DNA from 2 places in the Veillonella sp. ICM51a genome. Region 1 is predicted to be linked to the other one. Evidence: riboswitches for the same ligand, from Rfam matches in the RefSeq annotation. Region 1 holds a riboswitch; the other holds the start of a gene.
What was found. A riboswitch is a leader RNA that binds a small molecule or an ion and turns the genes downstream of it on or off. The one in region 1 is predicted to bind thiamine pyrophosphate.
Positions count from the first base shown of each region.

Region 2: linked by a shared signal. The riboswitch ahead of thiC (phosphomethylpyrimidine synthase ThiC) and the one ahead of thiD (bifunctional hydroxymethylpyrimidine kinase/phosphomethylpyrimidine kinase) in region 1 are both predicted to bind thiamine pyrophosphate.

Region 1 covers NZ_JAPX01000036.1:91,552-107,847, forward strand. The annotation lists gene HMPREF1504_RS06590 (autotransporter outer membrane beta-barrel domain-containing protein) at 1-1,393, opposite strand, end outside; gene HMPREF1504_RS06595 (diaminopimelate dehydrogenase) at 1,670-2,644, shown strand; gene HMPREF1504_RS06600 (cyclopropane-fatty-acyl-phospholipid synthase family protein) at 2,766-3,938, opposite strand; gene ychF (redox-regulated ATPase YchF) at 4,298-5,404, shown strand; gene HMPREF1504_RS06610 (CsbD family protein) at 5,508-5,711, opposite strand; gene HMPREF1504_RS06615 (GlsB/YeaQ/YmgE family stress response membrane protein) at 5,777-6,016, opposite strand; gene HMPREF1504_RS06620 (NAD(P)H-dependent oxidoreductase) at 6,214-6,924, opposite strand; gene HMPREF1504_RS06625 (Fic family protein) at 6,990-7,673, opposite strand; gene HMPREF1504_RS06630 (DUF3343 domain-containing protein) at 7,752-8,009, opposite strand; gene yedF (sulfurtransferase-like selenium metabolism protein YedF) at 8,061-8,660, opposite strand; gene selD (selenide, water dikinase SelD) at 8,748-9,779, opposite strand; gene HMPREF1504_RS06645 (DUF951 domain-containing protein) at 9,789-9,992, opposite strand; gene rbr (rubrerythrin) at 10,597-11,142, shown strand; gene thiM (hydroxyethylthiazole kinase) at 11,320-12,834, opposite strand; gene thiD (bifunctional hydroxymethylpyrimidine kinase/phosphomethylpyrimidine kinase) at 12,836-13,681, opposite strand; TPP riboswitch at 13,745-13,839, opposite strand; TPP riboswitch at 13,921-14,026, shown strand; gene cytX (putative hydroxymethylpyrimidine transporter CytX) at 14,079-15,278, shown strand; gene HMPREF1504_RS06670 (ATP-binding cassette domain-containing protein) at 15,324-15,953, opposite strand; gene modB (molybdate ABC transporter permease subunit) at 15,962-16,296, opposite strand, start outside.
Region 2 covers NZ_JAPX01000033.1:2,088-16,394, forward strand. The annotation lists gene HMPREF1504_RS05665 (hypothetical protein) at 3-794, opposite strand; gene HMPREF1504_RS05670 (DUF542 domain-containing protein) at 1,046-1,705, opposite strand; gene pta (phosphate acetyltransferase) at 1,968-2,966, opposite strand; gene HMPREF1504_RS05680 (ATP-binding protein) at 3,023-4,237, opposite strand; gene HMPREF1504_RS05685 (lactate utilization protein) at 4,619-5,296, shown strand; gene HMPREF1504_RS05690 (helix-turn-helix domain-containing protein) at 5,293-5,595, opposite strand; gene HMPREF1504_RS05695 (NAD(P)-dependent oxidoreductase) at 5,807-7,165, opposite strand; gene HMPREF1504_RS05700 (MalY/PatB family protein) at 7,451-8,644, shown strand; gene HMPREF1504_RS05705 (DUF438 domain-containing protein) at 8,719-10,275, opposite strand; gene HMPREF1504_RS05710 (superoxide dismutase) at 10,525-11,154, opposite strand; gene thiC (phosphomethylpyrimidine synthase ThiC) at 11,317-12,621, opposite strand; TPP riboswitch at 12,701-12,807, opposite strand; gene HMPREF1504_RS05720 (cysteine hydrolase family protein) at 12,865-13,410, opposite strand; gene HMPREF1504_RS05725 (phosphatidylglycerophosphatase A) at 13,414-13,926, opposite strand; gene HMPREF1504_RS05730 (zinc ribbon domain-containing protein YjdM) at 14,026-14,307, opposite strand, start outside.

The DNA of each region.
Region 1 (16,296 bases):
CATTGGTATCAGCTCGCATTTGCATAACAGAAGATGCTAATGCACTCTTAGCACCGGATACAATTTCACTTTCACTAGTGGATAATACGGTTTTATTAGACACCATAGCACGTCCAGCTGCATCAAAATCATCCGGGCTAAGTTTAGCATTTAATGTAGGACTAATCACACCTGTTTCTAAATGCACATTAACACCAAGGTTTCGCTCACCCTTCGTATATCCAGTGTAGACTATTTTCTTCACAAATTGATTTTCTGCTAATCCTGGAATCTCGGCATTAGCATGTTCTTTCAAAGCATCTACGGAGCTACGCAATGTAACAGAAGAGCCAGGGTCAGCATGATTAATTACAATTTCACCTTTACCGTTTTCTGCAGCAGGTGCACCTTTTTCATAATCAATAGCTATATGACCAGCATAATTATTAATCGTAATAGGCCGTGCATCTACGGCTTGGATAATGCCGCGGCTACCTTCTGTGGCACCACCTATAAGATGCTCTACCTTACTACCTGTATAGAGATAATTTGCAGTATCTGGTCGGCCTTGTGTAGGGTATTCACGTTCAGCTCCTAACCATTCATTACGCCATGTAGCACCATTTTGTAAATATAATCTCAAACCGCCATGATGAGGATTATTGTTACTTTCATCAAATTCATTGAGTACACCACCCACTAATTTAGAATTTGGTGTCGTTAATCCCAATGAAATTTCTGATTCATGATTGTGTGGATTTTTATCAATACCATAGTTTTTATTGATAAAACCAATATTGCCATACATATTGACGTCCTTAGCACCTGGTTTCAATCCATCCATGCCAGTATTCACATAGACAAATCCTTCTTCTGAAAGTGCAGAATATGTATCAGATGTCGTTAAAGGATGTGTCTTTACATCTGCCCCACCTAGAATCCGAATGTATCCATCCTTATTAGCTTGCAAACCTACGCCAATGGCATCTACTTTGGCATTACCTTGTACGGTAATACGAGTATCATCATTATTACCATCATTTGTAACCCCACCATAACCAGCATATATACCACTCATGTAATAGTGTGCTAAGTCTGGTCTGCGCTTCTCTCCACTTTCCGCAGGTGCTGGATTTACAACCGTTACATTTACATTTTTATCTATGGCAACCTGTGATCCATCAAGAGCATAAATACCGGTAACGTTATTATGGTATTTATTTCCATTTACACCAAGGCCAGATACATTGACGGTCAAATCATCGGTATAGTGTTTATTTTCACCCCACAAATTCAACCCAATGGATTTTCCATCCGTATGGCTTTCAACTGTAGTGGCCGACACCATGACCTCTGCACTAGCACCGGTAATAATTAAAGCAGCAATAACAGCAAGGTTTATCGTTCTTCTCATCTCATAACCTCCTCAAACTATACACAATAATATGCATATATTCATTGTATATATAGTAGGGGTATATGTGTCAATTTTTGTACATATGATGTTTTCTTTTATGTATATTCCCATACGCAATGTATCGATATAATGATGAATAATAACAAACGAATTATTCTCTCCACATAATATATGCTGTATAACTCTATAGAATATTATAAAAAGAGAAATTTCTATGTTATAATAAGTATATTAGTTATTACACTACATTTTATAATTATATAGGAGGCTAATATGAGCAAAATTCGTATTGGTATCGTAGGCTATGGCAACTTAGGCCGTGGCGTAGAAGCATCTGTTAAATTGCAACCAGATATGGAACTCGTAGGCGTATTTTCTCGTCGTAAAGGCTTAGAAACAGTGTCTGGTGTTCCTACATACACTATGGAAGATCTACCAAACTTCAAAGGTAAGATCGATGTTATGGTTCTTTGTGGCGGTTCCGCAACAGACCTTATCGAACAAACTCCAATGGTAACAAAATACTTCAACTGTATCGATTCCTTCGATACACATGCACGTATCCCTGAGCATTTTGCTAATGTAGACAAAGTAGCTAAAGAAGCTAAGACTGCTACATTGATTTCTTGCGGTTGGGACCCAGGCATGTTCTCTTTACAACGTGTTTACGCTGAAAGCATCTTGCCTCACGGCAAATCTTACACATTCTGGGGCCGCGGCGTTTCCCAAGGTCACTCCGATGCTATCCGTCGTATTGATGGTGTTCTTGATGCTCGTCAATACACTGTTCCTAAAGAACAATACCTTGAAGCTATCCGTAATGGTGAAACTCCAGACGTTGATGGCTACAAAGGTCACCTTCGTGAATGCTATGTAGTAGCTGCTCCTGATGCAGACAAAGCAAAAATTGAAAACGAAATCAAAACTATGGAAAACTACTTCGTAGGTTACGAAACTGTAGTCAACTTCATTTCCCAAGAAGAACTTGATCGCGACCACAAGGGTATTCCACATGGTGGCTTCGTTCTTCGTTCTGGTGAAAGCACTGACGGCACTCGTCATGTTATTGAATACTCTTTAAAACTTGATTCTAACCCTGAATTCACAGGCTCTGCGCTTGTTGCATACGCTCGTGGTATCTACCGTCTCGCTAAACACGGCGGCACTGGTTGCTACACAGTATTCGATATTCCACCAGCTTGGATTTCCACACATTCTGCTGAAGAATTGCGAGCTCACTCTCTATAATTCTATACGCACATTAAGAGGATAACTTCGGTTATCCTCTTTTTACATTTAACAATAGCGTATGACGACACACAAAAAGGACCGCCTTAAGACGGTCCTTTTTCATATTAAAATCTATCTATTAATACCAACGCGTTAATGGCAATTCATTGTTAACATCTTTTGTCATAAGGATTTGATGCAAATCCATATTGCCAATATAGAAACCTGCTGCACAACCACAGAGGTATAAGTCCCACATGCGAACGAATTCAGTACCGCGAGCCTTTTCTACTTGGTCACGTACACCTTGGAAATTATTGTACCAATGCATCAATGTTTTATAGTAGTGCAAGCGCAAGCTTTCAACATCGATAACATTAAAATCATAGTCATAAGCAATGGAAACAATTTCACGAAGAGACGGTAAGCATCCACCTGGGAAGATATATTTACGAATCCATGCACTAGATTCTTTTTCTGATGGATCACTGATATAATGGAGCAAGAATAAACCACCATCATTTAACATAGTGGATGCATCCTCCATATACAATGGGAAATTAGGACGACCTACATGTTCCAACATACCAACGCTGACGATACGATCGAATGTACGACCAGATGCAGCTACATCACGATAATCAATGAGTTCGATTTCGACTTGACCTTCAAGTCCGAATTCTTTAATCCGTTCTTGGCCTTTCTTCCATTGTTCTTCAGACAATGTACAACCATAGCCTTTAACGCCATATTTACGGGCTGCTTCAATTAAAAGGAATCCCCAACCACAACCGATATCGAGTAATGTCATACCTTCTTTTAAATATAATTTATCGAGAATATGATGAACCTTTTGGTATTGTGCATCTTCTAAGCTATCACCTTCATGTTTAAAGTACGCACAAGAATAGCTCATTGTCTTATCAAGCCATAAGCTATAAAAATCATTGCCAAGGTCGTAGTGAGAAGACACTTGTTGTTTTTGATCTTTCTTTTTAAGACCTACATTAAAGAGAGAACTAAGTACCTTTTTATTGATAGAATCCTTATTAACATGACCTAGTACAACACAAAGAGCTTTGAATAAATCGCCTTCTATTTCAATATCCTTACGCATATACGCTTCGCCAAGTGCAAGTTCAGCAGAAACGAGCAAATCTTTCTTAGGGATATCGCGGTTTACACGAATGGTAAACTCAGGTGTACCTTCGCCAATGGTATATTCATTGCCACCCACTTTTACACTAAAGCAGTGATCATTAAAACGTTCTAAATAGTGAACTAAAAAACTATCAAATAACTTAGAAAACATACTTAACTTCCTTTCCTAGCAGCGTTACATGACGTTTACGTTCAATCAAAATGACACGTCCGCCTGCACACTGACATAGTCATATCTACTCATCAAAATTTTCTATAAAACAAATCATAAGAAAAACTTATATTTTTATTACATAAATACATCTACTTATCATTATTTTTTATAAGAAACTTCAACTTTCTCTCTAATATTATAGCACTTCTTGATAAATAATCCAGACCAATTCTATAGAAATGTATATATCCATTAGAATATGATATAATATGTGTTTGACAAGGCTTTTATAAGAAACCATATTTCTAATGAAAGCTTTCACAAAGAACGAAATTAATTTTAATAAAGGTGGTACCATGAGCACAAATTTAGAAGTAGGCATCGTAGGCCTTCCAAATGTTGGTAAAAGTACATTATTCAACGCTATTACAAAAGCTGGCGCTGAGGCTGCCAACTATCCATTCTGTACAATTGAGCCAAACGTAGGTGTTGTTGATGTTCCAGACAGTCGTCTAGCTGTATTAGCGGAAATGTTCGGTTCCAAACGCATCCTCCCTGCTGCTATGCGATTTGTAGATATTGCAGGTCTCGTTGAAGGTGCATCTAAAGGCGAAGGTTTAGGCAACAAATTCCTTAGCCATATTCGTCAAGTAGATGCAATTGCACAAGTTATTCGTTGTTTCGATGACCCTAATATCACTCACGTTGCAGGTTCTATCGATCCAATCCGAGACATCGAAATCATCAACACCGAGCTCTGCCTTGCAGACCTTGAATCCGTAGAAAAACGGAAACAACGCATTGAAAAAATTGCAAAATCCGGCGATAAAGATGCTCGCGCTGAGTTACCATTGCTAGAACGCATTATCGAAGGTCTCGGTGAAGCAAAACCAGTTCGTGCCCAAGGTCTAGACGAAGAAGAGTTAGAAATGATTAAAGAGTTGACATTACTTACAGCAAAACCATCTCTTTATGTTGCTAATATTTCTGAAGATGAAGTATCTGATTACTCCGCTAACGAACACGTAAAACGCGTAGAAGAATACGCGAAGAACGAAGGTGCTGGCATCGTTGTTGTATCCGCTCGTATCGAATCCGAAATTGCTGAGTTATCCGATGAAGAATCCGCTGCATTCCTAGAAGATCTCGGTCTTGAAGAATCTGGCTTAACTAAGCTTATCAAGGCAAGTTATGCACTCTTAGGTCTTATCAACTACTTCACAGCTGGCGAAATGGAAGCTCGTGCATGGACAATTGTAAACGGCACAAAAGCACCTCAAGCAGCTGGTAAAATTCACTCCGATATTGAAAAAGGCTTTATCCGCGCTGAAATCGTATCCTTCGATGACTTACAAGCTTGCGGCAGCCAAAATGCTGCTAAAGAAAAAGGCCTTGTACGCCTAGAAGGCAAAGAATATGTTATGAAAGACGGCGACGTAACACACTTCCGCTTCAACGTATAATACAAATTAATAGCAATAAAAAACCAGTAAATCGAACGATTTACTGGTTTTTTGTTGTCTCTTAATGAGATTTTCTTTATGTGGTTGTTGAATAAACACGAGTTTATTCTTTATCATTATCAACAGAGTTTTTCAAGCCGTCAAGTGCGCCTTCTACAGCATCTTTAACATCTTCTACAACGTCTTTAACTTTAGCAGTTGTTTTTTCTACGGCACCTTCTGATTCCAATTTTTTGTCACCAGTTAATTTGCCAACATTTTCTTTTAGTGCACCTTTAGCTTGGTTGAGTTTTTCTTCTAATGCCATAATAGTGACTCCTTTCATGTAAAATCACGTTTAGCTATATTAGACCTACTTTTATAAGTAGATTACTATCCCCTTTTTCCGAAGAAAAATGAGACTACAGCAACAACAATGACTGCACCTAATACAGATGGAATTAAGGACATACCTGCTAAGCTAGGACCCCAGGTACCAAATAGGGACTGACCTACGGACGATCCAATTAAACCAGCAACAACTTTAGCGATAACGCCCATTGCACCGCCTTTGTTAGTAATGGCACCTGCTAGGAACCCGATAAAACCACCAACAATAATTGACCATAACATATAATCACTCCTTTACGCTTATATACATGTATCTTAAAAATCATCTAAATATACAGATATGTTAAATATTATGTATATTTATAACGTACCATTCATGTTTAAAGGTTAAATGAAGTGCGATATATAAAGTTGGCATACTTTAGCAAAAGTAGTGTTCTATGGTCCTAACATTCTTCTTGTAAATATTTTGATATATTCTATTCAACGACCTTTACAATTTCATCCATTGTACGACGTGTTTTATTACGGTGAGGTTCTTCATCACGGTAACCAAAGGCAGCCATTACAGCAATGCCAAAGTGCTTAGTATCGAACAGACCAAGTTCATCACCTAAGAGTGCGGTCATATCATCTTGATTGAAGCCTTCTAATGGACAAGAATCTAAGCCTTCATAAGCAGCCATTGTCATCATGTTCGCCATAACAATATACGTTTGTTTGGATGCCCAGTCAAAGGCCGCACGTTCAGATTCAAATGTTTTGTAATCTTCTTTTGTAAATTGAGCATATTTTTCGCGATATGCCGCATCAATTTCAGCTGGTAATTGTTTCACCTCTTCTTGAATATGACGGATATATGATGAATCGAATTCAAGATCTGCCTTTTTACGAGCTAAGAAAACCACTACATGACTAGCTTCAAGCCCTGCTAAGATACCCCAACCATAAGTTTTCATCTTTTCTCGAATTTCTGGATTTTGAATCACCAACAATTGATACGCCTCGAAGCCAAGAGATGTTGGAGACAAACGCGCTGCATTCAGAATCGCATTCCAATCATCGTCAGAAATCTTTTTAGTGCTATCGAATTTTTTGCATGCATAACGATATGTCATAGCATATTCTAAATCGTTACGATCCAATTTAGGGGCTGTTAATTTTACGTTTTCTATTTCATATTTGCTCATTGAAATTCAACCTTTCATTATATTATTCCAAAAACTTAACCTAGATACATAACATATGATGCTCATTAGCCAAAATTTTGACCAAATAGAATCATACGTTCTTTTTCCTTATAAAATAAATCAAGACCTAACTTATATAAGCCATTTAAATCACCATCATTTAACAGAGTCATATATTCACCTCTATCATCTTTGTTAATGATAATAGGCGCTAATTTCTGTTGTAAACAAGCGTGTACAATAAGAGCTCTTCCTGTACGGCCATTACCATCAGCAAAAGGATGAATACGTTCAAATTGCAAATGTTGTTCCATAATGGCACGCACCCGCTCTTCATCATTTTGGGATATTTCTAATCGATATTGCAAGGTATCACACCAGTTTTTTAAAGCTTCTTGTACTTGATATGGTTTTGTTGGCTCAAAATCAGCACCAATAACCATGTTTTGAACAATCTTAAATTGCCCATTATCATCACGGATATGTGCTAGTAACAATCGTTGTGTGTCTTTTATGATATCTATCGTAATTACTTCTTGATATGATTCCAGCAAGAATACTAAATAGTCGCGATAATTAGATACTTCATAGAACTCACGCAAATCCATTTTACGGGGTATCATATTATCTAATAGGATACTCTTTGTTTCCCCTTGTGTTAACGTATTCCCCTCGATTGCTGTACTATGATGGGCCATACGGACGACCATATCGTCTATATATTCGCGAGGCAAGGTAAAATCAACCATGTATATCTCCTTATACAATAAGATTTTTATATATTAATGTTATCATATATAGATAAATTTCGATATTAAAAAATCGATTTAATCTTTATAAGCTAAAACTGGTTTCCCTTTTTCATACCAAAATAAGCCTGATTTACTAATCTTATGTTCTTTTAGGATAGTCTGAACTTGTTCTACAGTATTCAAGTCTATTTGAATGGACAAACCACACATATCATTCAATTCTGGCGGTGTAGCCATCAGTTGGTGAGGCACCGAAAGTTCTGTTAATATCTTATCTGCTTTATCCCCAAAATAATAGGATGTAAAAACGACAAGCAACTTTTTATTGTTCAACGCCTCACCCCCACTAATATTGCTTAATCATTTACAACATAGATACGAGTATTATAGTTTAACAAGATTTTCCCCAACGATAGCATCTGTAATCGCATACATGTTTGTAATAGAGCCTACCCCCACTTGATCTTTTAGACCATAATAGTCGAGACAAATGCCACATGCAGCAATTTCAACACCAAGATCAGCTAACTTTTTAATATTGTCTAAATGAACAGAATCGTTGGTTACCATTTTAACGCTACTATTGATGAAATAAATTGTAGATGGCTTCATGTCGGCTTCAACCATGCACACCCAGAAGGTTTTCATCAAATTACGGCCAAGTTCTTCACTACCTTCACCAAGATAATCTTTCGTCATCAAAATGATGCGGTCACTATAATTCATAGGTTTGCAACCAATTTCCGGTGCAGGTTCTACATTCGGCGTAAGTTTAATGAAAAAATCTATACCATCTTGTCCAATTGCCACATCATAGCCACGAGACTTCCCAAATTTCTCTACATTATCGCGACTCACCTCATTATCTACAATGGTCGTAATAATCGCGTCTGGATTTGCATCGCTTACCTTCTTCGTTTCAATCACAGGTTTTGGACACAAACTGCCACGCACATCTACAGTTAATTCATTTGTATTACTCATTATTTACCTCAATATTATTATATATTTTGTGAAAGCATCAACGCACAACTACTCTATATACTATTAAAATCAAAATTGTAATATATCTTATTTAGTGACGCGTACCGCTAAGCCACTAAAGCTTTCAACGGCACCAACTATAGTGGCACCTTCAACGCCCACATCATGTAAAGCTTTCACCAAATCCGGTCCTTCTGCAGCAGGCACAGAGAATAAAAGACCGCCTGATGTTTGTGGGTCAAATAAAATATCTGTCCACACAGAATCTAATATTTTATCTACTTGTACATCTGTAATAGCCTTACGATTGCCATAGGACGCCGCTGGTACAAGGCCCATTCGAGCCGCGTCAATGACATCATCAAAGAGCGGAATGTCATAAGTCTTGATATGAATTGTTACATTAGAGGCACTCGCCATTTCTACAGAATGTCCCATAAGACTAAAGCCCGTCACATCAGTACACGCATGAATTGTAAAATTATGGGCCACCTCAGCAGCCACACGATTCAACGTACTCATGCTAGCAACCGCCTGTGCAGTACCAGTAGGAAATAAATCAGCTTTCAACGCATTATTCATAATACCTGTGCCGATACGTTTTGTTAACACCAATACATCCCCTACTCGAGCGCCTTTATTCTTCCAAATCTCATTAGGATTAACTTGACCTGTGATCGACATGCCAAAAATAGGTTCCTTATTTTCGATGCTGTGACCACCTACAATAGCTGCACCAGATTCAGAAACAATGGACGCAGCCCCATTGAGTACATCCGTCAATACGCCTTGTTCTACTAAGGGAACAGGAAATCCAACGATGTTCATCGCCGTTAGGGGTATCCCCCCCATCGCATATACATCGCTCAATGCATTAGCCGCTGCAATTTTACCGAATAACGTAGGGTCATTGACAACAGGCGTGAAAAAATCCAATGTTTGTACAAGGGCAAGTTGATCAGAAATTTGATATACCCCTGCATCATCAGCACCAGTCATATCAGCTAGAACATGTTCATTTGTAACAGGTGTAACGGCCTTTAAAACACGTTCTAATATATGAGGACCAATCTTACACGCGCATCCTCCACTCGTAACATAATCAGTGAGTCGCACCATAGTCCTACCTCATTCATTTTCAGGCAAGCGCGATACTATTTTCTTCGCTGCCTTTTCAAATTTAGGGCGAGGCATCAACAACTGATGACCACAACCTTTACAAACGATAAGAAAATCTGTACCTATGCGCTTGACCTCCCACTCATCACTGCCACAGGGATGCGATTTTTTCATTTGTACTATATCGCCCACATAATATCTAATAAACGCCATAGCGCCTCCTTATACTATTTCTATTATATATATATTATTATACTTAAAATATGTTCTCCAATATAGGTAAAAGTACACTTTGACTAATAAGATCTATCGGCTTAATCAGAATTGTTACCAAAAACAAACAGTTCTATAAACAATAATGATTTTCCATGTAACTCTCATTCTCATTATCAGTAATTCTATTTTTAATAAATCCATTACTTAACAGACTTTCAAAAACCGCTTATTTACTACATTGATAACATTTATCATTTAGAAAATTTTCGAAATAAATTTTTACAAAAACACTTGCATTTCTCATTTAGTATGTTACAATATAGTCAACAATGATTATTCGTTAAGTATACGAATCAAAAACATTGTGGTGTAAATTATAGGCAAGTGCCTCTTTACAACTATAGGTAAGTACTCATTTAAAAGATAAGTAAGTGCTTTTTTCAAATATAGACAAGTGTCTATCTAATCAGTATATAAATAAGTTTTTATTTAACTTAAACTCAAGTGAGTTACCCACCATTGCATTCACAACCAAGTGGTTATGAATATATAACTAAGGTAAAAATTTTGAAATTTGATGTAAGTACAAAGGAGTATTAAAATGGCAGAATTAAAAGGTTCTAACACTGAAAAAAATCTTCAAACAGCATTTGCTGGTGAATCCCAAGCATTCCAAAAATATACATATTATGCAGCAGCAGCTCGTAAAGCTGGCATGAACGAAATCGCTGATTATTTCGAAGAAACAGCTCACAACGAATCTGCACATGCTAAAGTTTGGTTCAAAGCTCTTCATGGTGGCGACATTTCCGCTGATATCGAAGCTAACCTTCGCGATGCAGCAGCTGGTGAAAACTATGAACACACTACAATGTACAAAGATTTCGCTGACGAAGCAGAAAAAGAAGGCTTCACTGCTATCGCTTTCAAAATGCGCGAAGTTGGTAAAATCGAAGCTCGCCATGAAGCTCGTTACCTTGCATTAGCAGCTCGTGTTTCTGGCAACAAAGTGTTCCACAACGATCAACCAGTTGCATGGATTTGCGCTAACTGCGGTTACATTCACGTTGGTGAAGAAGCTCCTAAAGTTTGCCCAGTATGTGCTCACCCACAAGCTTTCTTCCAACGCCACGTTGAATCCATCTAATCTATAAGTTTAGATAAAATAATATTTTAAATACAGATATGTAATACTGCAAGTGCAGTTCTTCCTAACTGTATGTACAGACAACCTCAATATAAAAGACGATGACTTCGGTCATCGTCTTTTTTGTGTTCTATTAGTTATATATGTATTAAGAGTCGTAAGTCATACTATTTACTATTAAAGGCTAGATGCTAATTCTTTAAATTGTCGAACCGCTTCATAAGGCTTTTCTGCATGGGCAATGGCAGATATAACGGCAACACCACAAGCGCCAGCACGGAGTACTGCCATTGCATTGTCTTTGGTAATACCACCAATTCCAACGCATGGTAAGGTTAATCCTTCTGCCTGTAGTTCAGCTGTACGTTCCGGGCCGCATGGTTCTTGCGCATCAGGCTTGCTACTAGTTGTATACATAGGACCTACGCCTACACAATCAGCATACAGTACATCTGTCTTATGGAGTTCCTCTATGGAATGGATGGATATCCCCACTACCTTATGACCTACGATAGTACGCACATCTTCTAAGCACATATCGTCTTGCCCTACGTGAACACCATCCGCATTAACAGCGACCGCTAGCTCTACATCATCATTGATAATATAGAGCACATGATACTTGGCACAGATATGTTGTAACTGTTGTGCTAGTTCTAACTTCTGTTGACCTTCTAATGTACCATCGCCCTTTTCTCTAAACTGAAAGCAGGTTATACCACCACGACAAGCATCTTCTACGATTTCGAGCAACCGTTTTTTGTTAAGCTCTGTATCTTGTGTACCACACACGAAATACACTTGTAATTGATCTGGTACAACTACAGACTGCACACGATTTTCAGATACAAGCACCTCATCATCTAGCGTATACAAAGCATCTATAAAGGCTACGCTAAAGCTACCTGGTTTTATTCCACTTACCTTAACAGCACTTTCACCAGCTAAACCATAATACGCCAATGCATAGGCAAGAAATTCACCTGTAGATAGGCTATCCTTAAAGGAATCATAAATTCCAAAAAAGGCTGCTAATACGGCCCCTAAGAGACAGCCTGTTCCCGTTACAGCAGTCATAATCGAATGACCATGAGGCACTGCAAAGACTCGAGTTCCATCAGATACATAATCCTCTTCGCCCGTTGCTACTACAGGACAGTTAATAAGACGCGCTAAACGATATGCGATAATGGCACTATCCGCTACCTGTGCCCCATCAACGCCCTTACCTAACGGAGAGTTTTCATCCTTATTATCAGAACTCAGTACATCATAAACAGCCTTAACTTCGCTTTGATTGCCTCGTAATAACGAAATAGAACCAGTCTTAATCAAATCTAAGACCACCGACAATCGGTAAGCTCCTGCATGACAGCCCACAGGATCAAGAATAATTGGTACATCATATTCCTTCGCTAGTTTAATAGCCTCTTTATAGTAACCAACCTTCTCAGGTGTAAGTGTCCCAATATTGATGAGCAGTGCTGATGCATACACAATAAGATCCTTTAAATCTTCACTACATTCGCTCATGATGGGCGATGCTCCAATGGCTAGTAGTCCATTAGCAGTAAAGGTTCGTACCACATCATTGGTAATACAAATCACGAGAGGATTTCGATGACGCAATGTTTCTAATATATTAAGTTCTGTCCCTGTTTGGCCAGTCATATATGGATTTTCATGAGTCATATTACAGTCTCCTCTCATCGTTTTTCAAAAGCTCATCCATTGTTTCAGTTCCATTCGCCAATAAACCATAGGCCATGTGGTTAACTGGGCCACACCCATTGCCTAACGCTGGATTGTACTTAATAGCAAGAGCAATATAGTCCTTGGCAATACCGATGGCATCCATTACATCACGGCCTTTAGCAAGCTCCGCTGTAATAACCGCTGAGAAGGTACAGCCCGTACCATGAGTATGCACCGTATCATATTTGGGGCTCGTCCACGTACGAATATTACCATCTTTAGTGAAAGCATAATCCGTTGCATCTTCACCGATGTGCCCGCCTTTAATGATGACCACTTGAGGACCTAAGTCTTGTAAGATACGATTGGCCGCCGTTGTGATATCGCTTTCACAAGTGATAGACATATCGGCTAAGACCTCTGCCTCACTGCGATTTGGAGTGATAACCGTTGCGGTAGGAATCAGTTTAGATTTTAAGAAATGTACCGCCTCATCTGATACGAGTCGATCACCGCTAGTGGCAATCATAACGGGATCCATTACATACGGAATTCCCTTACTCACATAAGGATAGATGAGATCCATCATCTCCGGCAAGGCAATCATGCCCGTCTTAACAGCTTGGGGCATAATATCTGAGTACACATCGTGTAACTGTTTTTCTATACTCTCTAAGGATAGATGTTCTACGTGATGAACACCCGTTGTATTTTGAGCTACCACGGACGTAACCACGGCCATGCCGTATACGTTACGGCTTTGAAAAGATTTTAAATCAGCCATAATGCCAGCGCCACCGCTTGGGTCAGTACCAGCAATTGTCAATGCAGTATGTAATTTCATAATACCTCCAAACATATAAAAACGAGACCACTCCAAATGGAATGGTCTCGTAATAGTTTAGTATTATGTTGCACTCCACTTTCCTACGCCAGTATTATCTGGATCAGGTCTAGGGTTTTGAATGGTCAATCTCAGCAAAAGCACCCCTAGTGGCAATATATTTTTATACTCTAGTTATAACATCATTATACAATCTATGCAAGAAAATAATTGACGGGGTTCTCTTAACAGCCTATAATGAAGCCATAACGGGGTGCTCACATGAGTGGGCTGAGAGTAAGCTAATGCTTTAACCCATAACCTGATTTGGATAATGCCAACGTAGGGAACATAGAGGATTAATAGCCGAGTTCCTATGAACTCGGCTTTTTCTATGACTCCTTGGCAAGGAGGACGTATGAAAGACACACACATTACACAACCACAGTTCGCCATGATATGGTTTGGTGCCGCTCTATCTATAGCGGAAATTATGACAGGAACCTATCTGGCCCCCTTAGGACTCACCCAAGGTCTATATGCCATCATCTTAGGACATATCATCGGCGGCATACTGCTCTTTGGGGCTGGCCTCATCGGTGGACGTTTGCGGCAAGGCAGTATGAATACTACCGCCTTCAGCTTTGGCCCACTAGGGGCTAAAGGCTTTGCCTTTTTAAATATGCTTCAACTTATCGGCTGGACTAGCATCATGATCTACGATGCTATGCTAGCCTTACAAGAACTAGCACCTCTATCTCCTATAATTTGGACGATAGCTATTGGCGCGCTTGTCATCTTGTGGCTTTTCATTGGCCTCCACAATACGGGCTATATTCAAGCTATCGTATCCGTTCTATTGTTAGGCCTCACCCTTTACATGGGTGCTCACATGATATCGCAGTGGCCTAGTGAAGGTGTCATTCTAACTAGCGGTAACATGAGTTTCATCGCTGCCCTTGAATTATCTATCGCCATGCCACTATCTTGGCTACCTCTCATCAGTGATTATACCCGTGAAAGTAAAAAACCTTTCTCCGCATCACTTACAAGTGCTACAGTCTACACTGTAACAAGTATCGTTATGTACACCTTAGGTCTTAGTGCCGCTATCTTTGGCGGCGGCGACTCCATCATTACTATCATGATGAATGCAGGACTTGGCCTTGCGGGCCTCATCGTTATTATTTTCTCTACCGTAACTACAACCTTTATGGACGCTTACTCTGCAGGCGTATCTAGTACGACTATCTACAAGAGTGCATCTAGTAAAGGCATCGCCGTCATCGTAACTATTGTCGGCACCATCGCTGCCATTCTATATCCAATGGATGATATTACAGACTTCCTATACCTCATCGGCTCTGTATTTGCGCCGATGATTGCCATTCTTTTGGCGGACTACTTTATCAATCGCCAACAAGTACAAACATTATCCGCTTATCTCGTACGAGGTCTTATTTGGGCCGTATCCGTTGGTTTATACCACTATATGTTACATAGTGAAAGCACAATAGGTGCTACATTACCAGCCTTTACAATGGCATTTGTCGTTACAGCTATCGTTGGCTTCATAAGTCATACAGAAAACTCATCTGTCGAAATAAAACAACACTAAAACAAAAACACCTTCATAAGCAATCATGCTTATGAAGGTGTTTTACTATTCAGGTATAATAATTTGTCCGTCTTCACAGTTCCAGTGTCTATCACCAACTGCATCAGCTTCGCTTTCATCATGGGTCACCCATACACATGGCACGTCCCATTCACGAATGATGGAAACCAGATCCACACGCACTTGTTTCCGAAGGTTCCAATCTAATGCAGATAAAGGTTCATCAAGAAGCAATATAGTTGGTTTTGAATAGAGTGCACGACCTAAAGCCACACGTTGTTGTTCACCACCAGATAAGCGCCCCGCCTTAGTGTTACGGTATTTTTCTAATCCTAAACGTTTTAATAGAGAATCACACATATCAGGTGTGCCTCGTTTACTATATGTAATATTGTGTTCCACGGATAAATGAGGAAATACGATATTGCCTTGTGGCATATATCCTACCTGACGCTCTTGAGCTGGCACCCATATATTTTGATCTCGGTCAACCCATGTTCGTTCATCGCATCGAATGATACCAGTTGTAGGTTTCACTAACCCTGCAATACATTTAATAAACGTACTTTTACCACTTCCAGATGAACCGGTTAACACCGTAATTCCTGAAGCTAAAGTACCATCGGCTTTCACAATCATAGAAGGTCTTGCTATGGTAAAAGAAAATGTAATCATAGTCCCTCCTAATTACGCCCTAAATTACGGAACAAGGATCCTTTTGTAAGGATGTGAATACCGCTCAATAGCGTTAATGTAAGCACACAAATGTAAATAACGAGTTCAAAGGCATCCATGTACTGTCCTGCCTCTACATAGGAATAGATAGCAAGTGGCATGGTACGCGTAATTTTAGGAATATTACCTGCGATTAATATGGTAGCACCGAACTCACCCATAGCACGACAAAATGCCAATATGCTGCCCGTTAAAATCCCCTTCCATGCCAATGGTACAGAGATTGTAAAAAATATACGCAGCTCTGAAGCGCCTAATGTACGTGCTACGTCCTCCATATTAT
Region 2 (14,307 bases), on a different contig from region 1:
ACTTAAATAAGTTGATTTACATCATAATTAAATTTAGCCGTTGTTTCGGCAGCAGTTTTTTGCCATTCTGTTGGTGCTGTACCGTCTTTTTCAAGGAAGTATCCAGAGTCTAGGTAGCGAATGATGATATAGTTAGAATCCTTTTGGTCAAAGCCATTACCGCGGGAGAAATCGATACCATGTCCGGTATTACGTGTTACGATAGCTTCCAACAAAGGCAACGTAATGGCATTCAACGTGATTTTCATATCACATTTGTCGAAAATCTTTTTGAAGAAGGAACTAGGTTTTTCTTCTTTATAGACTAACAATTTACTAATTGTACCATTAGATGCACATACTACACGACGGATTTCATTAATAGGGATATCAATCTTACCATTTGAGATAACACCATTTTTAATGGTGATTTCTCGTTTCCCCAGGTAGTAGTAATCAAGTGGCAATTGAAGGGTATCTAAATTTGCAGGGAATTCCGCTGTCAATTTATTTCGAGCAAAAGCGGCAATAATCGCTTTTGTTTCGCGGATATTGTGACCAGCATTAGATCCTTTACGGTCAGTATCTAAATCTTGACCTTCTATGCTTTTCCAATTATGGTCTCTGAACCTAATCGTATAGTTACTATTTGAATTTAAATATCTTGTAAGAAATAGCTCATTTACGTCCTCAAAATTAATATCAGTTGTAACAGTACCATTTGCATCTTTACAAATCACACCATTGTAACTAATCGTTAATGTACGACCTTTGTCTTCAAATGTAACAGGGTTTGTATCGAATACAGAAATCATGGTTCTCTCCTTTTTATTACGTCATACACAACTATATGTACAAATTGATTAAGTATATTAAGCAAATATAGTTAACTCAATCATACACCTTCTATATGTATTTACGCAAACCACATATTTCACCATAATATAGCTACAAACTCATAATTTTTAAGAAAACAAAAGACACCAACCATTCGATTGGTGTCTTTACTACATACAAGGAACCATTTTGTAATAGAGCCTTGTCGTTATACAGATGATATTATAATCTATTTCATGTCAAACAAAACAGAATTTTCTAAGAAAATATGTTCATGAAGACCTTCTTCTAAGGCTTTCATGGTCTTAAATACATAGACATAAGTAGCACAGCCATCTGCTGGTGCTGTGTACTGGTTGGTCAATGCACTTAAGGATTCCAAAAGTACACCTGCAGCTTCGTGTTCAGCCCGAAGTTCATCAAAGTCTATGGGTTTACCCGCTTTAAACTCAGGAAAGTCTACATGTTCTTCATGCCGGAAATGAGGTATAAGAGCGGATTTGAGTTGCAAAAAGGTTTGATAAATCTTTGTCAATTCCTCACCATGATGGTCATAATGTACATTTAGTAGTTTTGCCAATCCTTGGTCAATTTCATCAATCATATTCAATTGTTCTCGATGATAGGTATGAACGATGTAGTCAATCAATTGGTCTTTAGAATAACTAAGCACCTCTACACGAGAAGATTTCTTAGCAACTTGTACAGTATTTAACATAGCAATGTATGCATCCACATCTTTACCTGTTTCTGCAATAGCCTCTGCTAAAGGATGTCCACCACCACAGCAAAAATCAATTCCATCTTTTGCTAATACATCCATTAACTCTGGATTTACTTTAACCGCATCAGCTACGGTCATGGATTTATTAATAGTTCCAAAACTCATAAGATACACCTCCAATGGTTTACGCCGATCTATAGTCTTATAGTTATACTATACGATCAACCATGGATTCTGTCTGTCGCAGTAGCTACCAATTTGAAAGTAACATGACAACAATGGTAAGGCTGTAAAAAATAACATAAAGTAATGAATATAAAAATATATAGATATATATTGAACATACAAAAAGCTGGCTCATAGAGCCAGCTTTCAGCATATCAAATCATATATGACATATGTTTATATATAATTGTATGAGTAACTATTAGATGCTTTCAACAGCAGCGATAGCAGCAACGTCTACAACGTCTTGAGCGGAGCAGCCACGGGAAAGGTCATGAACTGGTTTAGCCAAACCTTGAATCAATGGGCCAAGAGCGTCAGCACCGGAGAAGCGTTGTACCAATTTGTAACCAATGTTAGCAGCTTGAAGATCAGGGAAAATCAAGATGTTAGCTTTACCAGCTACGTTGGAACCAGGAGCTTTCTTTTCTGCTACGGAAGGAACGATGGAAGCGTCCAATTGTAATTCGCCATCGAATTTGAAGTCAACGTTGCGTTCTTTCAAGATGTTAACAGCTTCAACCACTTTGTCTACTTCTGGAGTAGAAGCGGAACCTTTTGTGGAGAAGGATAACATGGATACGCGAGGATCAGCCATGCCAACAACTTTGCGAGCTTTTTCTACAGTGGATTCTGCGATATCAGCCAATTGTTCGCTAGTTGGGTTAGGCAATACGCCGCAGTCGGAGAATACGAGCATACCGTCGTCGCCATATTCTTTTTTGCTTGTGAACATGAACATGGAAGAAGATACAGTTTTAAGACCTGGTTTAGTACCTACAACTTGTAATGCAGCACGCAATACGTTTGCAGTTGGGCAACCGGAACCAGCAACCATGCCATCTACTGCGCCAAGACGAACAAGCATAGCACCGAAGAATAAGCAGTCACCTTTCATAGTTGCGTCAGCTTTTTCAGGAGTCATACCTTTTTTAGCGCGCAATTCTACGAATGTATCAACCATTTCTTGGTAACGATCGTAGTTAGCTGGATCGATGATTTCAGCACCTTCTACGGATACGCCAACAGCTTTAGCAGCTTCTGCGATTTCAGCTGGGTTACCTACTAATACAGGTGTTACGAAACCTTCTTTCAAAATGATTTCAGTTGCTTTCAATACGCGTTCATCTTTGTATTCTGGCAACACGATTTTTTTACCTAATGGTTTTACTTGGTCTTTTAATTTTTGAATTAAATCCACGATTTTTGCCTCCTTAACATTGGCTTATGCCATATCAATACTATTATTATAGCAATTTAATAGCTCTCTAACAACCATTCTAAAACATTTCGTTGTTGAATTCCGTCATAATTTGCATTTTTATTTAATTCATCCAATGTAAGTAAAAACTTTGGATATTGGTCTTGTACAGCCTTAAGAGGTGCGAGCTCACGATTTAGCGTATTAGGATCTAACACAGTTTCGCTTACCTGATAGTATTCTGTAACACCCGCTTTTTGTGCAACAAAGTCAATTTCACCCTTAGCTAATTGGCCTACATATACAGTATATCCACGACGAATGAGTTCAAGAAAAACGATATTCTCTAAAATATGTCCTGTATCACGACTCGCGTTGCCAACTAATAGATTACGTAATGTTGCATCCACACAGTAGTACTTTGCATTTATACGCAATAATTCTTTACCGCGCACATCATAACGATTAACCTTATATAGCAACAAGCTATCTTGCAAGCCTTGTAAATATCGTTCTACCGTTTTATTATCTATTTTTCTACCGGCGCTAACGAGCGAATTTGCAATCTTATTGGGTGAAAGCAAACTACCTATGTTAGACATAATATATCTCACAATATCTTGTAAGATTGTAACATCACTAATCTTCAATCGAGCCACAACATCATGTAATAATAAGGTATTGTATAGGCCTCGTAGATATTCTTGTATATCAAAATCTTCGCCCCCTAATTGTTGCGTATAAGGGAATGAGCTTTCACGAAGATAGGACTCATAGGCAGGAATTAAAGAGTACTGATTACCATCGTATTTGCTATGGTAAAACTCACTAAAGGACAGTGGTAACATCTGAATTTCCACATATCGTCCAGTTAGTAGCGTAGCGATATCGGATGACATAAAGTATGCATTGGATCCCGTAATATATAAATCTGTATTTTCTTTTACAAACAAGCTATCTACGACGCGATGAAACTGATCAACGTGCTGAATTTCATCAAGGAAAATATAATTCATTTCATCAGGCTGCATACGCTCTAAAATATATTGATACAGCGCATGATAATCTCGTAAATGCTCATATTCTAGTTCTTCAAAATTAATGGATATTATCTGTTCAGGTTTAACGCCTTCCGATAACAGCTCATCCTTAAATAGCCTAAATAACGTAGATTTCCCACAACGACGTATCCCAGAGACAACCTTAACAATAGGCCGATTCCGATTACGTCGTAAAAAATCTAGATATCCTTGGCGCTGAATTAATTTCATAAGGGCCTCCTCATCTATGTACGTTCTCATAGATGGAACCCTCTTATTAGTATTGTCAAATATCATATCGACTACCTAATAACTCTGGATTCCATTCCAACTTTATATTAATTTTATCATAAAATTGGATTTCATTCCAAAGTTTTACTATTTAGTGTTCAAATATGGATTCTATTCCAATGTTTTATACAAAGAACATTCTATACTATCAGTATCATTCTTTTACCTAAAAACAGAGTCTCCTTATGTTGAATAACCACCACATAAAACAGTACAATACTAGTAATAGAAATACTGTATTACTTAGAAAATAATCTTTACCTTACATTACTTCGAAAATACTGTTTACCTCACTAGTTTATATGTAATATGGGAGGACTCATGGCCAACACAGACACAACAATCAATGCAGTTATCAATCCTCAAATCAACGATGCCCCCATCGATATAGAGAAAACCATCAAAGCCTTAGAACGCAACAACTTCGTGGTCCATTATTTTGAAACAGGCGCTGACGCAGTGGCCTATTTACAGTCTCGCATTCAACATAAACGAGTGGCTATCGGTGATTCACGCACCTTATTGGAACTCAAGGTTCATGATGCTTTGTCCCAGGTCAACGATGACATAACAGATATTCAGCGACCTCTTCCTGGTGAAAGTTTCCGCGATACAGCGCTACGCACCATGGGGCGCGATGTATTTTTAACCTCTGTTAACGCCTTAGCGCAAACGGGTGAAATGGTCAACATCGATGGTACTGGCAACCGTGTAGCGGCCTCTCTATTCGGATCACAAGAGGTCTTTTTCGTACTAGGACGTAACAAAATTACGCCTGACTTGGCCTCTGCCATCTACCGGGCGCGCAATGTGGCGGCACCACTGAACAGCAAAAAAAATAAAAAAAGTTCCCTCAATCCTTGTGCCAAGCTGGAAGAAAAATGCTACGACTGTGGTTCGCCTGACAGGATTTGTAATGCCTTAACGATTTATTACAAGAAAATGCGCAACATGCAAACTATGGAGGTTATTATCATCAACGAGGATTTAGGATTTTAATGAAATTCTATATGTCGATGTTCTATGCCGTGAAAGTCGATAAAGCCTAAGTCAGGGCCTCCAAAAAATGTATCTAAGGGCATATTATCAAAGCCATTGACTATCCTACACAGCGTAGATATACGAGGGTCTATATTCCCCTTTTCCAGTCCGCTAATATAGGACTGTAACAATCCCGTTCGCTTAGCTAACTCTTGTTGAGTTATATGATAGTGGCGGCGCCATAAGAGAATGAGAACGCCTAAGTGTTGGATAGCCTTTTCTGACTGTGTTTCACTACATACGATATCATACATCATAGAAACCTCACTTTCTATACTATCCTTAATAACAACTCTTTGCCTCCACAATACGGCAACCAATTAAGAGGGACCATAGCAACTTGAATTGTGATGACATATAATAGAAAATCCCTTGCGATACATTCATATCGCAAGGGATTTTTATTCATATTATGTTATAAAATTATGCTTAAACATACATACATGTATATTCTTGTACATAAAAGTCTTATTTATGCTCTTCTGCAATAGCCATAGCACGTTTGATTTCCATGTATTTAACCATGCCATCAACGGCTTTTTTAGCTTCGCGCATAGCGAGTACTACAGTGGCTGGTTTATGTACTACGTCACCACCGGCGAATACACCTTCACGGCTTGTCATGCCGTATGGTTCTTCGGATGTGATGATATAGCCTTTTTCGTCTACGCGAAGGTTGTTACCTTCCCCAACGAGGCGTGCATTAGGTTTATGACCAGCAGCGATGATGATCTTATCGACAGGCATCACTTGGTATTTACCTGTGCCGTGGATACCCGCACCATCGTCATTAAGGGCCATTACTTCGTATTTAAAGCCTTCTACCTTGTCTTTACCTTCTACACCAACTGGAGATGCGAACCATTGGAATTGAACACCTTCGGCACGGGCTTCTTCGTATTCAGATAACAAGGCTGGCATTTGTTCTTGGCTACGACGGTATGCAACAGTGACAGATTCACAGCCTAGACGTACGCATGTACGAGCCGCATCCATCGCTACGTTACCACCGCCGATGATAACAACGCGGTCCCCTTTCTTCACAGGAATCGCTTTTTCTTCAAGCTCACCATTTTCTACCAATTGTACATTTGTTAACAAGTACATTGCTTGGAATACGCCTGTAATTTGATCGTTTTCCATACGTACTTCTTGAGGAATATGTGTACCCGTACCGATGAAGATGGTATCAAAGCCTTCTGCAAATAGATCATCCAAGGATTTATCTTGGCCGATGAATGTATTACATACGAATTTAACGCCTAAGCCTTCAAGACGGGCGATTTCACGACGTACAACGGACTTGGACAAACGGAACTCAGGAATACCGAATAAGAGTACGCCGCCTGGTTCGGATTGACCTTCAAATACAGTGACATCATAGCCGAGTTTTGCTACGTCGCCTGCAACGGACAAGCCTGCAGGGCCGGAACCGACAACGGCTACTTTACCGAGATCTTGTTTAATTTTCTTAGGTTTGCGCAATCCATTGATGCTTTCAAAATCGGCAGCAAAACGTTCCAATTTACCGATGTTGATAGGCGGTTTCTTAGCCTTATTCATGATGCAGTTGCCTTCGCATTGATTTTCGCGTGGGCACACGCGACCACAGATAGCTGGCAAGTTTGTACGTTCCGCCAAGATATCGTTGGCTAAGCCAAAGTTACCGCGCGCGATGGCTTGGATAAAACGAGGAATCTCGTTTTCAATCGGACAGCCCATGCGGCACAAAGGTTTTGGACAATTTAGACAACGTTTCGCCTCAGCGAGCGCCTCCTCCATCGTATAATCCGCATCAAAATGAAGTGGTTTTAATTCGTTACTCATGGCACATGCCTCCTAACAAGGATCCAGTACTATACTTATACAGCGTTGCATGCACCTAAGCTGTCCGATGAGCCCTCTCACATAGGGACGCCGCCACATGCTGCTAACATTTATCTTTTGTAACCATTCGATAGACGTGTGGTCACTGGTGAGACACACACTATTCTATAGTACATTTTAAATTGTGAAAGCGAGCTCCGTCAAGAAGCTGAGCTACAATATGCTTATTTTATATACATTTATTGCTATAATACATACATAAGGCAACATAAATGAGGTATTCCTATGAACACTACAGAATTTACTGAAACATACTACATAGACCGCCGCGGTTCTCATTCCCGCAAATGGGACGGCGAATATTTAAAATTTAGTCGCACCGACCTACTACCACTCTGGGTGGCAGATATGGACTTTATAACACCACCATGCATACAAGAGGCCATTTGTAACTATGTAACAAACAATCCTCTAGGTTATACCATGACAAATCCAAATTATATAGAAGCTGTCATACATTGGCACAAACGCCGTCACAACTGCACTATTGAACAAGACTGGATCACTAGCGCCCCCAATGTTATTACCGGTATCATGTGGTGTATTGGGGCTTTCACCAAACCAAACGATGCCATTACAGTCCTTACGCCCGTGTACGGAGCCTTCGATGCCCGTGCCAATGATGCAAACAGACACATCGTTGCAGTGCCATTACATCGCACGACGACCAATGGATATACTGTTGATTACGATGCATTCGAGTCCGCCATTAGTCAAAACGATGTGAAGGTTTTCATCCACTGCAATCCCCATAATCCTGTGGGACACGTGTGGACCGAAGAAGAAATGGACCGATTATTTAGCATTTGTCAGCGTCACAATGTGCTCATCATAAGCGACGAAATCCATCAAGACCTTATTACCGGTTCCACACCATTTACGCCCGCACTATCCGTATCCAACGGTCATTATGCAGACCATATGATAACCATGTCATCTGTGTCAAAATCGTTTAACATGGCCAGCTTACATCAGGCGGAAGTGATGATTCCCAACGAGACATTACGCACTCAATATAACGCCTATAAGGCGCAAGTGTACCACACGGATGCAGATGTCATCGCAGAAACGGCTATCACTGCGGCCTATACCCATCCAGAGGCAGAGGCGTGGCTAGACGATGTATGCGCTGTCATCCGCGAAAACTACGAATATCTATGCGATGAACTACTCTCAGCCCTACCAAAGCTTCGCATCAGCCCTATGGACGGCACCTATTTGGCGTGGATAGATTTCGGTGCCTATGTAAAACCTGAAGATATGCACGACCTATTCGAACATCAATGCCGTATCGCGCCAAGCTTTGGCGAATGGTTTGGCGGTAAAAACTACGCCACCTTTGTACGAGTTAACTTAGCCACGAGCCTAGCTAATATCAAAACAGCTACGCACAGCATCATCGACCATATCCGTTCTTAGTCCTACGTATAAAGAGGCTGCTCTAGCATCAGTTCTAGAGCAGCCTTTTGTCATATTTTCGTATATAGGATTTCTTATTTAGATCTTGAGAAATGGTCCTTTGCAAATTGCATATCTTGTACGAGTTCCAATGTGCCAAGGTATTTCTTATTTTTGTCGCGAACCGCCATGTAGTTTACATAGAATGGACGGCCTTGTTTTTCAAGCCATACGGCCACATTATCGCGGTCCCCTTTACGGAAGGAATCGATGATACCGCGCACGATAGGTTCTACCTTAGGTGGATGACAGGAGAATACATCGCGACCGATTGCCGTAGTAGGGCGTTTAAAGACCTTTTCGCCGTCGTTAAAATAACGGTTAATGTCTTCATGGTCAACGAAAGTTACTTCCATAGGCATTGTGTTAAGCATAGCATCGAGTTGATCTACAGTTAACGTACCACCAATTAAACCGATGGTATTGTCATCACCACTTGATTTTCTAGTTTGTGTAGCTAATGCCGCATCAGCCTCTGGCCAAGCAATGCGTTTTACACCAAAGATTTCCTCATATTGTGCAGTATCCTTATAGATTTGGTACCAATCTTGAGTTGTAAAGTTTTCCGCACAGATAGGGAACAAGATATTTTGTTCTTTGTAGATCATTTCTTGAGCACGTGTAAGAAGCTCATCAAAACGTCTATACCAATCATCTACACTTTGACTAGATTTTGCCAAATCACCCAATTGGTCTCGAATATCGCCATCAACAGTCCACATAACCATGGATGGGCCACCGATAGCATAATCCACCTTTAATTTTGGATATAACAAATCGCCTTTTTTAGCATAGTGAACGGATAATTGACGCACTCTATTTACATCATCAACGGTTGCCGTTTTATCGGCCACTTTAGGACGAAGCTCTTCAATCAAATCATTAAGCGCCTTATTTTCTTCCGTCATTTGGTTGAGCGGATGGCCTATCGTTTCTACAAGCGTTGTTACCGTTTGTTTCTTATCTTGAGCTTCTAAAGCAGCCTCAACCTTCGCATGCTCTTCTTCCATTTGTTCATGAATGGTAGAACCGTGGAACAAAGCGGAATGAAGGTCGCATAATTGTTGTACCTCTTCTAGAGGTGTACCTTCGCGCATAAGGCCTTGTTCAGCTTTCATGATTTCACTGGCTTCTACATGTTTAAATTGGCTGGCAAAATCTTTGCGCACATCGCCAAGGGCTTCCCCTGTACCTAAGCGTTTTAAGAAGCCTTTTAATTGCTCTACCCGTTCGCTATCGGGTACAGTATCCTCTGCGTTAGCTTCTGTATTTTCACTAGCCTTAGGTTCCTCATCTTGAGTGGCTGGTGCCTCAACAGGAACATCCTTAGCAGATGCTACATCATCACCGTGTAGGTTGGGCATATCACCTTCTAATGTAAAACCAGCTTTCATAAAGGCCCCTACAATATCCATCATAGAGATGCCCTTCATCTTAGCCCCTTTAGGGATAGTCATAATTTTGCCAACGGAATGGAGCATCACCTTATTGGTAATTTCTGTGAAGCCCAATCCTTTCATAATATCTATAACCTCTGGATATTCTTGTACCAAATCATATACGGATTTTGATAAATCTAATTTCTTTTCCATTTTGATCCCCTCGTGTCAAAAATATTGTTTATTGCTTATGTTAGTAGCCTCTATACGTTTTCGTATATAAGGTAATTTACATTCCGAAAGGTCATCTTTAATAACCTATGACCCTATGATAAACGATATCGATTAGAAAATCTGTATCCATGGCTATACTTTTGAAAGTTATTCAAAAAAATAACGAATAGATGACAAATCAATCCATAAATTGGACATAGATGTATCATCTATTCGTTAACAATCATCTTATTGATGATGAGGTTGCAATGCTTTTTCGTAGTTTTCAGCGACTGCATCCCAGTTGATAACACGGAAGAATTCCTTAATATAATCTGGGCGACGATTTTGGTAATGCAAGTAATATGCATGTTCCCATACATCTAAACAAAGAATGGCAGTTTTACCTTCCAAAAGAGGATTATCTTGATTAGCCGTAGAGGTTACTTCTAGTTTGCCATCCTTGTTGACCACTAGCCAAGCCCAGCCAGAGCCAAATCGTGTTGCCGCCGCTTGGGAGAAGCTTTCAACAAAAGCATCATATCCGCCTAAATCAGCATCGATAGCATCCTTCAAAGGGCCTTGCAATTTAGATGTATCAGGTTTTGTCATGATATCCCAAAACATGGTGTGGTTTTTATGACCCCCACCATTGTTGATAACCGCTTGACGGATATCCTCTGGCACATTGGCAATATCGCCGAGAATACAATCTACGCAACCATAGGCAAGATCCGGGTATTTAGCGATGGCTGCATTCAAATTATTAACATACGCTTGGTGATGCTTATCATGATGCAGTTTCATCGTCTCTGCATCGATAACAGGTTCTAGATAATCATAAGCATATGGTAATGGTGCGAGTTCGAAAGGTTTCATAATAGTCCTCCTTTTAATTAGGGCACGAACGATATCTTAACTAGTATCGTTCTTGTGAAAGCGATTCGATGCACCTGCATCGGTATTTCATTGATATGAATTATCATTCTTTGCATATTGTACTATCTATATAGATAAACGTCAATATATGACCAACATTTATTACAGAATATCAATATATTCGCTATTCAAAGCCTTATTCATGCTACGAACAGCACAGAATTTACCACACATACTACAAGTTTCACTATGCCCCTCCTCTGGAGCTCGGCTTTCACGAATATTGCGAGCACGTTGAGGATCAAGTGCACACGCATATTGCGCCTCCCAATCTAGTACGCGTCTAGCATCAGCCATCGCATCATCCTTATCACGGGCACCTGGTATGCCACGTGCTATATCCGCTGCATGGGCTGCTATTTTGAAAGCCATAATACCTTCTTTCACATCGTCTGCATTAGGCAATGCCAAATGCTCTGCCGGCGTTACATAACAAAGAAAGGACGCCCCATGCATGCCCGCCACAGCACCACCAATGGCAGCTGTTATATGATCATAGCCAGGTGCAATATCTGTCACCAATGGGCCTAACACATAAAACGGAGCTCCGCCACATAGCGTTTCCTCAATTTCCATATTCGCTTGAATTTGGTTAAGTGGCACATGACCTGGGCCTTCAATAATCACTTGCACACCTTTAGCTCGAGCGCGTTTAGTCAATTCACCAAGTCGTACCAGTTCTTCAATTTGACATACATCCGTAGCATCTGCTAAACAGCCTGGTCGACAAGCATCACCCAAAGAAATAGTTACATCATACTCACGGCAAATATCTAAAATATCATCAAAATGTTCATAGAATGGGTTTTCCTTACCCGTCATGCTCATCCATGCAAAGATAAGACTACCACCACGGCTAACGATGTTGAGTCTACGTTTATGCTTTTTAATTTGCTCAATAGTTTGACGCGTAATACCACAATGTAAGGTTACAAAGTCCACCCCATCCTCTGCATGGAGACGGATAGTATCTAAGAAATCCTCAGCAGTAAGTTCTGCCAAATCCCGTTGATGATGTATAACGCTGTCATATACTGGTACAGTACCAATCATGGCTTTACATTCGCTAGTTAATTTTCGTCTAAAAATACGTGTATCACCATGAGTAGATAAATCCATAATCGATTCAGCACCAAGTTGAATCGCCCAATTTACCTTTTCTATTTCACTATCATAATCGGTAACGTCTCTGGATGTGCCAAGATTCACATTTATTTTCGTGCGCAATGCTTTACCGATGCCCTCTGGATCGATACAAGTATGATTCTTATTACAGGGAATAACAACTTGTCCTAAAGCAACTAGCGCTCGCAATTGCTCTACATCCATGCGTTCCTTTTCTGCTACAATTTTCATCGCATCCGTAACAAAGCCTTTTTGTGCGGCTTCCAATTGAGTGTAAAACATAATATGTCCTCCTATTGAATAAAACCTTTTAGCTTTGTACACAAGAAAAAGGGTATCGATATAATATGATCGATACCCTTGAATGGTTTTGCGTGCTTCCTACGCGGGCATGATCCCGATCAGGTCAAAGGTCAGGTGCTAACAGCCCTTTCTCAGCCTATCTCATAGGCTCCCTTGCATACTCTGCTATGTAATTGTGTATAGCATATCACTATTTAACTAATATTTCAATCTATACCTCTATTACAAATCATCTGTTACTTCAATCTGACATTGACGCATAGTTAATAATGCTGCTTCATGGCTTTCCTCAGTAACCCCTGCACAGCAATTAGGATCTACATGAATAGGAACCTCTGGCAAGCCAGCTTTCAACAATATGGCATTCGACACAACGCACACATCTGTACAAACACCGACCAAAGTTATACTTTCAATAGGCTCAGCTGTATTCATACCTTGCAAGCGCGTAACCAATTCAGAAGATCCAAAATTAGGTTTATCAATGATAAAGTACGGATGGATGGTATTGCGTTTTTCTGCGGCCGTAATGAGGCTCTCCATAATTTGCCAACCAATCGTATCTTTCACACAATGCATAACTGGCAAATGCTGACCTTCTTGGCTTTCAAGATAATTAGTATCGTGAGTATCTCGTGTAAAAATAACTGGTCCATCAAAGGATGCAATTTTTTGACGTACAGTATCCACGATGGCCTGAGCCTCTGGAGAACCAAGAGAGCCATCCACAAAATCATGTTGCATATCAATTACGACTAAAACGTTCATGTTCTATCCCTCCACAACGACATGGTGCACCCGATTCGGCGTATTATGGGCAATGCGACCTGCTGCAGCGGCCGCCACGGCACCAACTAAATCATCAAGAAACGTATTGCAATGACTATCAACTTGACTATCTAGATTTTTAACAATGCCCGGTTTTACCTTATCAATATAACCATAGTTCGTAAATCCAATAGATCCGTATAAATTCACAATGGATAAAGCGAGGATTTCATCAATACCAAACAACGCTTCATCACGAGTCATGATACTTTGTAATGGCTCAGATAATTTCTTCTGCTCCGCCAATCTATCCAATTCTATGCCCGTAATGATGGCATTTTGTGTTTCTCGTTTTTCAAGTACGGCCTGTACACTCTCTACGCACTCGTCCATCGTCAAATCAGGAATATATGGTTGTTGAATCATCATCACAATATCTGCAATGTCCTGAACGGTAACGCCTCGTTCCTTTAATAAATTATACGTACACGCCTTTAATTCCTCCTGAGATATCATAATTGCTCCTCAAAATTATACAAATTTACGTAACACATTATACCTTGATTATACCACGAAAAAATCCCTACCGACGTTCTATCGGTAGGGATTCCATGATTAGATTTTCTTAACCATTTCAGATTTCAATGCCATCGCACCAAAACCATCGATTTTGCAATCAATATCGTGTCCGTCGCTCGCATCAGAAATGAGGCGAATGTTTTTAACACGCGTACCTTGTTTCAATACGCCAGCGCCTTTTACTTTGAGGTCTTTTACAACAACAACGGTATCGCCATCAGCTAGTTCATTGCCGTTAGCATCGCGAATGATACCTGCTTCAGCTGCAGCTTGTGCGTCAGCCGCTGTCCATTCATTGCCACACATAGGGCAGATAAA